3 regions of the Avibacterium volantium genome follow, and region 3 is predicted to be linked to each of the others. Evidence: riboswitches for the same ligand, from Rfam matches in the RefSeq annotation. Region 3 holds a riboswitch; each other region holds the start of a gene.

Region 1 (4,097 bases), 410 kb from region 3:
AGCAAATAGCAAGTACCACAACGCCCGCCACAATGCCAGCGAATAAATACACATAACTCATCGCGTTAGTGGCATCGCCAACCAGTGCATAATAGAACAACACGGTTTCTGCGCCCTCGCGATATACGGCAAGGAAACTGGTGATCCATAAACCAATGAGCGATCCGGTACTGAGCGCGGCGGACAGTTTTCCTTCTAAATAGCGTTTCCAATTTTGTGCTTCCACTTTGGAAAGTAGCCAATAGCTCATCATAAAGAGCATTACCACGGCAATCATCATCGTGAAACCTTCGAGTAATTCACGGCTTGCCCCCGAATTAGAGAACACCAGTTGGAAAATAGCCGCGGTGATAACACTGGCAATCAACGCCACATAGACCGATTGTTTAATTACTGGCAATTTATCTTGATGATTGTTTTTCACTAAATAAGCTACAATCGCTGCCACAATCAGCAAGGCTTCTAAGCCCTCACGCAGCATAATTAAGAAGCTATAAAGGAACATTGCCCAATCGCTTTGTTGATTGCCTTGCAACATTTCCACCGCTTTATTTAGGTTTTGTGCTAAACCTTGTGCTTGTTGATGCAGTTGTTCAGCGGGCTGATTAGCTTTCATCAGGCTCACTAAGCGAGTGAAGTAGCCCTCAATTTCTGTTTTAAAATTGCTATCGCGCGAACCAATTTTGTTTTCCATTCCGCTATTTTCAAAAATATCGAAATAAGTATCTTGCACCGCAAGCATCGCTTTTTTGTTTTCGCCTTTTTCAAACAGGGCAATGGCATTTTTGATCCCCGCATTAACCTGAGTTGCCACCTCGCTCCAGTTTTGCTTATCAGAAAAATCTTGCGAATTTTGCACCGCACTTTGCGTTGTTGCCTGTGCCGCTTTGGTGGTTGGCAGTTGCGGGAGCTGTTCTTCAATATCTTGTAACAGAGTGGTGATTTGATAGCCTAACGCATTAATTTGCTCGGGTTGCTCGCTGAGTTTAATCAAATCGTAAAACTGTTGATTAATGCTCGCCGAAGCCGCGGCGGAACGATTTTTACGAATGGACATTTCCATTTCGCTATTTTTATAGCCATCATATTGAGCTTGCTGAATGCGTTTCTTTGCCTGAGCAAATTCCCCTTTTTGATAGTCGCCAATTGCTTGGGCGAGTAAATCATCAATGATTTTAAAACTTTCTTGCCAATAAGGAGCGATTTCTTCGTGTTGATACACATCGTGTTGCGTGGACGCGTTGAGCTGATGCCCTTGCTCTAAAACGGGTAAAACCGCTTGAAGGTCTTGTTTGAGTTGATTGATTTTTGCCTGCACCTCATTCAGCGGTTTCCCCTCACCAATCATTTTACGAATTTCCCCAAACATCGCTTCCATTTGGTAGCTTTTTTGTGCGGAAAAGTTAATGCGAATCGGACCCTCTAAATTCTCAAATACTTCAAAATAAGCCATTTGCACTTCGGTGCGTGCATCATCAATTTGCTTTTCTTGGTAAAGCTGAGCGGTTTTATCAAGACGGTTTTCAATGTCTTGTACCCATTGTTGATAGTTTTCAGAAGCGAAGGAGAAAGAAGTAAAAAAGAGTAAAGTTAAGCACAGCAGATAACGACAATAACGCAAAAACACCATTTTTATTCTCTAATCTAAATAAAAGTTATTCTTATTTCCGCACTATTATCCGCCTATTAAAATATTTATCAAGTAGAAAAAACAGGCATTTTGCCTTTCTTGATGAAGATCAAGTTCTTGCTGACGATTAACCTTTTGATTTTTATTTGAACTTCCGTTACACTGTTTTGCATTAGTCGGGGTGCTTATTTAAGCTGAGATGATACCCGTGAACCTGATACAGCTAATACTGACGTAGGAAACTAATTATGCAAACGCTTCTTTTCTTATTAAATTCTCACCGCACTTCTTTTATTTTTAACGGCTTTTTTCCATCACGTTGATTGGTGAATGAACGATGAAAGCCATCGAAATTTCCGATCTTAAACTCAGTTTTGCTGAGCAACCTTTGTTTGAGCATTTTCATTTTAGCGTATTACAAGGGGAGTGGGTGGCGTTGCTTGGCGCATCAGGCGTGGGGAAATCAACCTTATTGCGTGCTATTGCTGGGTTAGAAAATCAAGCGATTGTGCAAGGGCGTATTCAATGTTCTGGCAATATCGCTTGGCTTGCGCAGCAGGATAGTTTGTATCCTTGGCTGTCTATTTTAGATAATGTTCAGCTTTATCAGCATCTTACTCATAGCAAAACGAAAAAAACGGAAGAAAAAGCCCGCACTTTATTAAGGGCGGTGAAAATGGAGCAACATTTGCATAAGCCTTGCTATCAGCTTTCTGGTGGACAGCGGCAGCGCGTGGCGTTGGCCCGAACGCTAATGCAAGATGCAGAGATTATTTTAATGGACGAACCCTTTTCCGCGTTAGATGCCGTAACTCGCTTGCAATTACAGCAGCTTTCACATCAGTTATTGGCAGATAAAACCGTGTTGCTTATCACCCACGATCCGCAAGAAGCCTTATTGCTAGCCGATAAAATCTATATTTTGCACCAACAACCCGTTCAGCTTTCACCGCACATTTGCCCGCAAGGCAAAGCACCGAGAGATTTTTCGCAAGAGAAATTATGGCAATTACAGCAATATTTATTTAAGCAGTTAATGGGGGAACATTAATGTTTGCGTGGCAAAGCCTATTTCGAGCATTGATAATGACCTTATTTTTCGCCTTGTGCTGGCAAGGGGCGATTTCAATTTTTGCGATCCCACATTATTTATTGCCTGAACCTGTTGCCGTGCTAAATGAAGTATCTTCACAATGGGCTTTATTATTTATGCACGCCAAAATTACTTTATGGGAAATTTTATTAGGGCTGGTGTTGGGGTTTTTATTTGGTTTGCTTTCTGCTTTATTGTTGGCTTCTTCACAAACACTTTCAGCCTTTTTATTGCCCATTTTAATTGCTTCGCAGGCGATTCCCGTTTTTGCCATTGCACCATTATTGGTGCTTTGGTTTGGTTATGGCATTGCATCAAAAATTGCGATGACCATTTTGATTATTTATTTCCCTGTTACCGCCGCCTGTTATGACGGCTTGCGTAACACCCCAAAGCAATGGTTAGAGCTGGCGCAAACAATGGGAATTTCATCAAGGCAATTATTATTTAAGGTTCGCTTACCTGCCGCTTTGCCTGCGTTAGCCTCGGGCTTGCGCATTGCGGTTTCTGTTGCCCCCATTGGGGCGATTGTGGGGGAATGGGTAGGATCATCACAAGGGCTTGGTTATTTAATGTTGCAAGCCAATGCACGAATTCAAATTAGTTTAATGTTCGCGGCGTTGTTTATTTTGGTGGTTATCGCACTCTTGCTGTATTTCGTGATAGATAAATTGCTTCACCGCATTATTCCTTGGGTCTGTCATTTACGTTAGGAGAAAAAATGAAAAAACAATGGTATTTATGCAGTTTAATTTTCGCTTTAGGTATGAGCATTAGCGCGCAAGCTAAAGAAAAATTAACCTTATTGCTGGATTGGTTTGTCAACCCAGATCACGCTGCCATTATTGTGGCGCAGCAAAAAGGCTTTTTTGCGGAAAATGGGTTGCAGGTTGAGATTATCGAGCCTGCTGATCCTTCAATGCCGCCTAAATTAGTGGCAGCAGGGCAGGCAGATTTAGCGGTGGATTATCAGCCACAGCTGCAAATGCAAGTGGCAGAGGGTTTGCCGCTGGTGCGTGTTGGCACCTTAATTTCAACGCCGTTAAATAGCCTTGTGGTGCTAAAAGATAGCGGTATTGAACAAATTGCCGATTTAAAAGGGAAAAAGATCGGCTATTCCGTGAGCGGTTTTGAAGATGCGTTACTTGGCGCAATGCTGAAATCTGCCCACCTTTCTTTAAATGATGTGGAATTAGTGAACGTCAATTGGTCGCTTTCTCCCGCATTATTTAGCGGACAAGTCGATGCGGTAATCGGCGCATTTCGTAATTTTGAGCTAAATCAGATGGCGATAGAAAAGAAACCGGGCAAGGCGTTTTATCCAGAAGAACAGGGCGTGCCAATGTATGATGAATTGATTGTCGTGGCCAATAA
Region 2 (4,097 bases), 510 kb from region 3:
CCCATTGGCTATTTTCTGGCGTGGGCTTATCATTTTCTTCGCCAATTAATTGAGAAAAAACCGACCGCACTTTGTGTTGGTGAGATTGCAATAACGCATAAAAATCTGCCCAGCTGGTGAGGTGGTTTTCCACAATGATTGGTTGTTTTTCATCATTCCATTGAAGGTAATGTTGTGCCGCAAAAATCAGGCGTTGGCGATCCAGTTCTTTTTCTGGTAAAAGTTGCGTTTGCTTATCATCAATGGCTTGCAACAGGTTTTCTACACGGCGTAAAAACACATAGGCTTGTTGCAAATCTTGTTTTTCATTTGGGCTAAGCAGGCCTAATTTTTCTAATTCTGGCAAGAGATTAAGCAGAGAATGCTGCTGCAATTTGATTTCGCGACCACCACGAATTAGCTGGAAAACTTGCACGATAAATTCAATTTCACGAATTCCCCCTGCACCAAGTTTAATGTTATCCACTAAACCGCGGCGGCGCACTTCTCGCTCAATTTTACCTTTCATTTCGCGTAGTGCTTGAATCACACTGAAGTCAATATAACGGCGATAAACAAAAGGGCGGAGCAAATTTTGCAAGTTTTTCACATTCGGATCTTGCGGATCCGCCCCTAAAATTCTCCCTTTGATCATCGCATAGCGTTCCCAATCGCGCCCTTGTTCTTGGTAATATTGTTCCATCGCAGTAAAGCTCAGTGCTAATGCACCCGCTTCACCAAAAGGACGCAGACGCATATCCGTGCGATACACAAAACCATCTGGCGTATATTGATCAAGGGCGTTGATCAGGCGTTGCCCAAGGCGAGTGAAAAACACGCTATTTTCAATGGAACGCCTTGCCCCTTGGGTTTCTCCATTGGCAGGGTAGGTGAAAATGAGATCAATATCAGAAGAAAAATTGAGTTCAAATCCGCCTAATTTTCCCATTCCTAAAATATAAAGTTGTTGTGGGTTACCGTGCGCGTCCATTGGCGTTCCCATTTCCGCACAAGCGCGCTGATAAAGCCAATCGCGAGTAGCGATAATAATGCCTTCTGCCAGTTGAGAAAGGTGCACAAAAACCGCTTCTACGGTGGCGAGATTTAGGCTTTGGCACAGGCTCAGTTTTGCCATTTCACGGTGGCGAAACAGACGCAGTTGGCGATACAGTTGGGCATCATCATTAACGCTTTCAAGTAAATCCTGCAAGGCTTGGCGATAATAGTCTGTATTTTCTAAAGTGGGGATCTGCTGCCAACATTGGTGCAAAAAGTGCGGTTGTTTTTTTAAGGTTTCTGCCACAAAATCAGACATTGCAATGCCTTGCGCCAGCTTGCCAATCGGGCTTGTGGGATCATTTTGCTGCGCAGTAAGTTGTGTGTAAATTTCTTCATTGTAGCGTTCGGGGAAGTGTTCAATTAAACTCGCTGCCAGTGCTTGCAAGGTATCCTCAAGGTGGGGAACAGAAAATGCCATAGCCTATCCTTATGAATGATTAACTTGTTGCTAACTATAAAGAAATTTTGAGAATTTTTAAACACATAGATTGCATTAGCAACGGAAAATTACTACACTGAAAGCCGAGTTAAAAGCTCAGATTAGTCGGGGTGCTTGATAGCTGAGATCATACCCGTGAACCTGATACAGTTAATACTGACGTAGGAAACTAATTTCTTTGCTGTTTGCGTCAATATTGCTGGTCGTTTTTTATGGAAGGAAACACTATGCAATTCAAAAAATCTTTTTCTCTTACTTTTCTTACCGCACTTTTTAGCACCCACCTTATGGCGGCACAAAGCCCTGAAAATGTGCAAGTTTACACTTATGATAGTTTTAGTGCCGATTGGGGCGCAGGTCCGAAAGTGAAAGCTTTGTTTGAACAAGCTCATCCGCAATGTCAGGTAAATTATGTGCCTTTTGATAGCACAGGCGTGATGTTTAATCGCATTCGTCTTGAAGGAAAAAAGAGCAAAGCGGATATTGTTTTAGGCTTAGATCAAACGATGCTTGATGAAGCGAGAAAAACACAATTATTTGCCGAAAATAACGTGCCAACGGAACAACTTTCCTTGCCCGTGAAGTGGCAAGACAAGGTGTTCTTACCTTATGATTTTGGTGCTTATGCCTTTGTTTATCATAAAGAAAAATTACCAAATCCACCAAAAAGCCTAAAAGAGTTAGTGTATAACCAACAACTTCGCGTCATTTACCAAGATCCGCGCACCAGTGGTGTGGGGCGTGGTTTAGTGATCTTAATGAATGAAGTTTATGGTGATGATGTGGGCGCTGCGTGGAAAAAACTTGCTAGCCATACCGTTACTGTGGGCAAAGGCTGGTCGGAAACTTATGGCGCCTTTTTAAAAGGCGAAGCGGATTTAGTATTTAGCTATAACACATCACCGCTTTATCACTTATTAAATGATAAAGATGCCAATTACGCCGCCACGGATTTTGCTGAAGGGCAAGTGTTACAAATTGAAACCGCGGCACGAATGGCAAATCACCCAAATGCTTGTGCAGATGCCTTTATGCAATTTTTGATCTCACCACAGGCGCAAAGCCAAATTTCACAAAAAAATGTGATGTTTGCCGTAATTGATGAAAAAATTGAGCCTCACTTTGATGCCTTAAAACAAGCGCAGCAAAGCAAAACTACCTTGGGTAGTGGTGTCAATGCAGAACAATTAAAACAATGGACGAACACTTGGCAAGCCAGCTTAACACAATAGTTCGCCGTAACTTGCAAAAATTCCCCCTGTCTTCAATGGCGGGGGGAATTGGTGTGATTTTGTTGTTAGGCGCATTTTATCTGTTTGCCTTAAGTGCGGTGTTAAATCTTGGCAATGATCATCAATGGACGACACTTTGGCAAGATAGCTATGTGCGCCACGTTATCGCCTTTAGTTTTGGGCAAGCTTTTTTATCGGCGTTTTTATCTGTACTGGTTGGTCTGTTTTTTGCTCGCGCGTTTTTTTACCAAGATTTCGGTGGCAAAACGCTGATTTTAAAATTATTTTCTCTCACTTTCGTGTTGCCTGCCTTGGTGGCGGTGCTAGGTTTGCTCGGGATTTACGGACATTCAGGCTGGCTGGCAAGCTTATTTTTCGCTCTTGAGATTGATTGGAAACCCAATATTTACGGCTTGAGTGGTATTTTGATCGCCCATTTATTTTTTAATATTCCTTTGGCAAGTCGCTTATTTTTGCAGGCGCTTTCAAGCATTCCCAATCAGCAACGGCAGCTCAGTTCACAACTGAATATCCGCGGTTGGCAGTTTATCCGTTTGATCGAATTACCTTATTTACGCCAACAGTTTTTGCCGGCGTTTACTTTAATTTTTATGCTGTGCTTCACCAGTTTTGCCATTGTGCTAACCCTTGGCGGCGGGCCGGCTTACACCACCTTAGAAGTGGCAATTTATCAAGCCATTTTATTTGAATTTGATTTACCGAAAGCCGCAATGCTCGCGTTATTACAATGTGGGTTTTGCGTGCTGTTGCTTGCACTCAGCAGTTTGTTTAATAGCAAAGATCCGAGCCAGCTTAATTTGCGTCATTTTTGGCGAGAAAAACAAACAAGTGCGGTGCAAATTTGGCAAATTTTTTGTGTCAGCAGTGTGCTGATTTTTCTCTTTTCCCCACTGCTTTATATGGTGGTGTCAGGCTTAGATTGGCAGGCGTGGCAAAAAGTGGCAGCCAATCCCCAGTTATGGCGTGCCTTGGGGTACTCTTTAAGTATCGCCCTATGTTCTGCGTTATTTGCGATTTTATTTTCAATGGCATTGCTTTTTTTGGCTCGCCGTTTAGCTTGGCAACATCACCGCTATTGCGCCAATTTAATTAGCAATATGGGAATGATCGTACTTGCGATCCCAACCTTGGTGGTGGCGTTGGGGTTGTTTATTCGCTTGCAAGCAATGGATTTTCAGCCGTGGCATTTATTGCTAATTGTGGCATTTTGTAATGGCATTTTGGCGATGCCTTTTGTGATCCGTACGCTTTCTGTGCCAATGTATCAAAATATGCAATATGAGCGCCTTTGCCAATCTCTCGGCGTGCAAGGCTGGCAACGCTGGAAATGGGTGGAATGGCAAGCGCTCAACGCCCCAATGCGATAT
Region 3 (4,097 bases):
AAACACTTGCCCTTTATGGGCGTGGCCTGAAACTTGAATATCGATCGGTAAGGTGGAATGCTCCATAATTTCTGTTGGACGATGATCTAACAGAAAAATCGGCAGCTTCCCTTTTGTTTTATCATTAGTTTTATCAAGTGCGGCTAAAATTTGCTTAGTTTTTGGCCGCGCTTTGAATAAATCATCATTGCGTCCAATCAGCACAAAACGGTTATCCACTTCTAGCGCTTGATCCATCAGAACCGTAATGCCCGCCTTGCGGATTTCTTTGGCAATGGCTTGTTGCTGACCAAAGAAATCGTGGTTGCCTAAGGTGGCATAAACCCCAAGGGGCGCACGCAGTTTCGCAAGGTGTGGTTGCATTTTTTCTGCCACATAAGCGCGAATATTATCATCCATAATATCGCCCGGCAGCAAAATAATATCCACCTTTTGTTCATTCATTATTTCAGCCAGTTGATCTAATTGTTTCCCGCCAAATAAACGCCCAAGGTGAAAATCACTCGCCATTCCAATGCGCAGTGGCTTGAAAGGCTTGTCTAGCGTGATTTCATAATGAATCACCTGTGGCGTGTAAGCATTATACACACTCAAACCAATCAAGCTGGCTAAACCAATAGGATAAAGCCAAGCTAAAGTGCGCTGTAATTTTTGCTTAAATTTTTGTTTTCTAAAAATAAAGTAAATCGCCGCACACACCAAACTGACAAAACAGGCAAAGAGCAAAAAGGCTAAAATAAATGCACTGGTGCGGAACATTGGATAAATGCGCGACACAGTGAGCAAAATAATACTGTTTGCGCCGAGATAAGTAATAAGGGTTAAAATTTTACGACAAACAGGACTGGTATTTTGCAAATAAAGCCAAGATAACGTGCGGTTAAAAATATAAATGAAGAATTGTAAAAAAATAATACAAATTGCGAAAATAATTTGGTATCGCATTACGAACAGCTTTCCTAAAATAAAAAATCATAAAGAGCGGTTATTTTTAACCGCACTTTATATTTTGTCAATGGAAAAGCTTAGTTGAGCTTAATTTCTTCAATCCAACGCTTAATCAAGCGCTTACCTTCTTCATCTGAACCAAAGCGTTCAAAATCAAAGTCAATGAGTTTTAAGGTTTTTGGATCAGTGGAATTTGGTGAGGCTTTGGCGTGAATATTGGTTGGAATTTGATACATTTTTTCTTCGCGCCACGCAATTTCTTGCGCTTCTGGCGTTAATGCCCAATCCATAAATAATTTTGCATTTTGTAAATTTCTTGCCCCTTTCAAAATGCTGATACCGCCAAGGGAATAGCTGTCGCCTTCGCAAGGTAAAATGGCTTCCACAGGCGCACCATTTTCTTTCTCGGTTTGATAACCATTAATAAAACCAATGGTTACCGCCGCATCACCACGAGAGAGATTGGATTTCTCTGTACCACTTTTAGCATATTGAGAAATATTTTTATCTAAGGCTTTCAAGTAGCGAAAGGCTTCTTCTTCACCAAATAACTGTACTAGCGTTGCGATAAAAGTGTAGCCCGTGCCAGTATTGCGCGGATCAGGCATTTGAATTTGATCTTTAAATTTTGGATCGGTTAAATCTTTCCAGCATTTTGGATAGTCTTTAATGCCTAATTGTTTGAATTTCTCGGTGTTTACGCCAATGCCTAACACAATAATGTAACCAATGGAGGTAACATCGCCGTGTTTGTCGAGCAGGGCTTTAAATTGTGGCATAGTTTCCGCTTGCAATGGCGAACGATAAGGCTCGAGTAAGCCTAATTGCGCGGCTTGAAAGTGTGGTTCAATTGTGCCGCCGTACCAAATATCCGCTTGTGGCAAGGCTTGCTCCGCTTTGATTTTGGCAAGGGTTGCGCCCGTGCTGTTACGCACAAATTTGGTATCCACGTTATATTTCTTGGCAAAAACTTGCGCCATTTTTTCGCAGACAGAATGTTGCACGCTGCAATAAACCGTTAATCGCCCTTCAGCTTGCGCATTGTGGCTGAATAAAAATAGGCTGCCTGCAGCACAAATAGGCAGAAGCGATTTGGCTAAAAATGATGAGAAAAACGTCTTAAATTGCATTGTCATTTCCTTATTAACGAAAAGTAAAAAGTGATATTGACGAGCAAGGAAGAAATTAGAAAGGTAAAACAGAAAATTCCGCAAAATAAAGGCGTTTGCAAGAATATGATCTAATTAGTTTCCTACGTCAGCATTAACTGAATCAGGTTCACGGGTATTATCTCAGCTCGTTTGGATATTCCATCAAGCACCCCGACTAATTCCCGTTTAGTATAGAAAGGGCAGGCTAGGGCTGTCAATGATAAAAAGGTTAAATGGCATTAATTAATGATGAAAAGATTTAATAAAAATAATGAAAAAAATTACCGCACTTTTCTTTTTATTTAGGAAAGAAAATAACTGCATTTTTATTTTTAATAAACAGAGAAAAAAGAAAAGTGCGGTGAAATTTTTTGAATTTTTCACCGCACTTTGTGATAGACGTTATTAAGCTGGTGCTTGGAAGATTACTTGATCGGCTTTTTGTGTATATTGATTAAGTTGATCAAAATTCATATAGCGATAAGTGTCGTCTTTGTCCTGCTGTAAATCCGCCACATAGGCTTGGTATTCTTCTGGCGTTGGCAGTTTGCCGAGTAGTGCTGCTACGGCGGCGAGTTCTGCGGAAGCCAAATACACGTTTGCGCCTTGTCCTAAGCGGTTCGGGAAGTTACGGGTGGAGGTGGACACCACGGTGGCGTTGTTTGCCACGCGCGCTTGGTTACCCATACAAAGTGAACAGCCTGGGATTTCAATACGCGCACCACTTTTGCCGTAAATGCTGTAATAGCCTTCTTCTGTTAATAGGCTTGCGTCCATTTTGGTTGGCGGTGCGATCCAAAGGCGAGTAGGAATGACGTCTTTGAATTTGGCTAATAATTTCCCTGCAGCACGGAAATGTCCAATGTTGGTCATACAAGAGCCGATAAACACTTCGTCAATTTTATCCCCTTGCACTTCAGAAAGCAGTCGAGCGTCATCAGGATCATTTGGTGCGCATAAAATCGGTTCTTTGATTTCGTTGAGATCGATTTCAATCACCGCGGCATATTCTGCATCAGGATCAGCGCTGAGCAATTCTGGGTTTTCTAACCATTTTTCCATTGCTTTGATACGGCGTTCAAGGGTGCGCGCATCGCCATAGCCCTCAGCAATCATCCATTTGAGCAACACGATATTGGAATTGAGATATTCAATGATCGGTTCTTTATCTAATTTGATGGTACAAGCCGCCGCAGAGCGTTCAGCAGAAGCATCGGAAAGCTCAAAGGCTTGTTCCACTTTCAGGTGTTCTAGCCCTTCAATTTCTAAAATACGACCCGAGAAAATATTTTTCTTGCCTTGTTTTTCTACGGTGAGCAAGCCTTGTTGGATCGCATAATAAGGAATAGCGTGTACCAAATCACGCAAGGTGATCCCTGGTTGCATTTCCCCTTTGAAACGTACTAGCACGCTTTCAGGCATATCCAACGGCATTACGCCAGTGGCAGCAGCGAATGCCACCAAACCTGACCCCGCAGGGAAAGAGATACCAATCGGGAAGCGTGTGTGCGAATCGCCGCCAGTGCCTACGGTATCAGGCAATAACATACGGTTGAGCCAAGAGTGGATTACGCCGTCCCCTGGACGCAGGGATACACCGCCACGGTTCATAATAAAATCTGGCAGGGTGTGATGGGTAACAACGTCCACCGGTTTTGGATAGGCGGCCGTATGACAGAAAGATTGCATCACCAAATCTGATGAAAAACCTAAACAAGCGAGATCTTTTAGCTCATCACGGGTCATTGGGCCGGTGGTATCTTGCGAGCCGACTGAAGTCATTCTTGGTTCGCAATATTGCCCCGGGCGAATGCCCTCTACACCACAAGCGCGGCCGACCATTTTCTGCGCGAGGGTAAAGCCTTTGTGGTTATCCGCCACCGCTTGTGGTTTCGAGAACACATCATTATCGGGTAAGCCAAGGGATTGGCGTGCTTTGTGGGTTAGCCCACGTCCGATAATTAATGGAATACGTCCGCCTGCGCGTACTTCATCTAA

Evidence for each region. A riboswitch is a leader RNA that binds a small molecule or an ion and turns the genes downstream of it on or off. The one in region 3 is predicted to bind thiamine pyrophosphate.
Region 1: another riboswitch for thiamine pyrophosphate. It lies ahead of ELZ61_RS06215 (ABC transporter ATP-binding protein); the one in region 3 lies ahead of ELZ61_RS08115 (ABC transporter substrate-binding protein).
Region 2: another riboswitch for thiamine pyrophosphate. It lies ahead of thiB (thiamine ABC transporter substrate binding subunit); the one in region 3 lies ahead of ELZ61_RS08115 (ABC transporter substrate-binding protein).

The regions. Positions count from the first base shown of each region.
Region 1 is NZ_LR134167.1:1,281,250-1,285,346, forward strand. Features, by position in the region: gene ELZ61_RS06210 (FTR1 family iron permease) at 1-1,630, opposite strand, end outside; TPP riboswitch at 1,798-1,888, shown strand; gene ELZ61_RS06215 (ABC transporter ATP-binding protein) at 1,968-2,681, shown strand; gene ELZ61_RS06220 (ABC transporter permease) at 2,681-3,436, shown strand; gene ELZ61_RS06225 (ABC transporter substrate-binding protein) at 3,445-4,097, shown strand, end outside.
Region 2 is NZ_LR134167.1:1,190,006-1,194,102, forward strand. Features, by position in the region: gene glnE (bifunctional [glutamate--ammonia ligase]-adenylyl-L-tyrosine phosphorylase/[glutamate--ammonia-ligase] adenylyltransferase) at 1-1,456, opposite strand, end outside; TPP riboswitch at 1,574-1,662, shown strand; gene thiB (thiamine ABC transporter substrate binding subunit) at 1,705-2,709, shown strand; gene thiP (thiamine/thiamine pyrophosphate ABC transporter permease ThiP) at 2,745-4,097, shown strand, end outside.
Region 3 is NZ_LR134167.1:1,695,105-1,699,201, reverse strand. Features, by position in the region: gene ELZ61_RS08120 (metallophosphoesterase) at 1-945, opposite strand, end outside; gene ELZ61_RS08115 (ABC transporter substrate-binding protein) at 1,026-2,084, opposite strand; TPP riboswitch at 2,181-2,283, opposite strand; gene acnB (bifunctional aconitate hydratase 2/2-methylisocitrate dehydratase) at 2,505-4,097, opposite strand, start outside.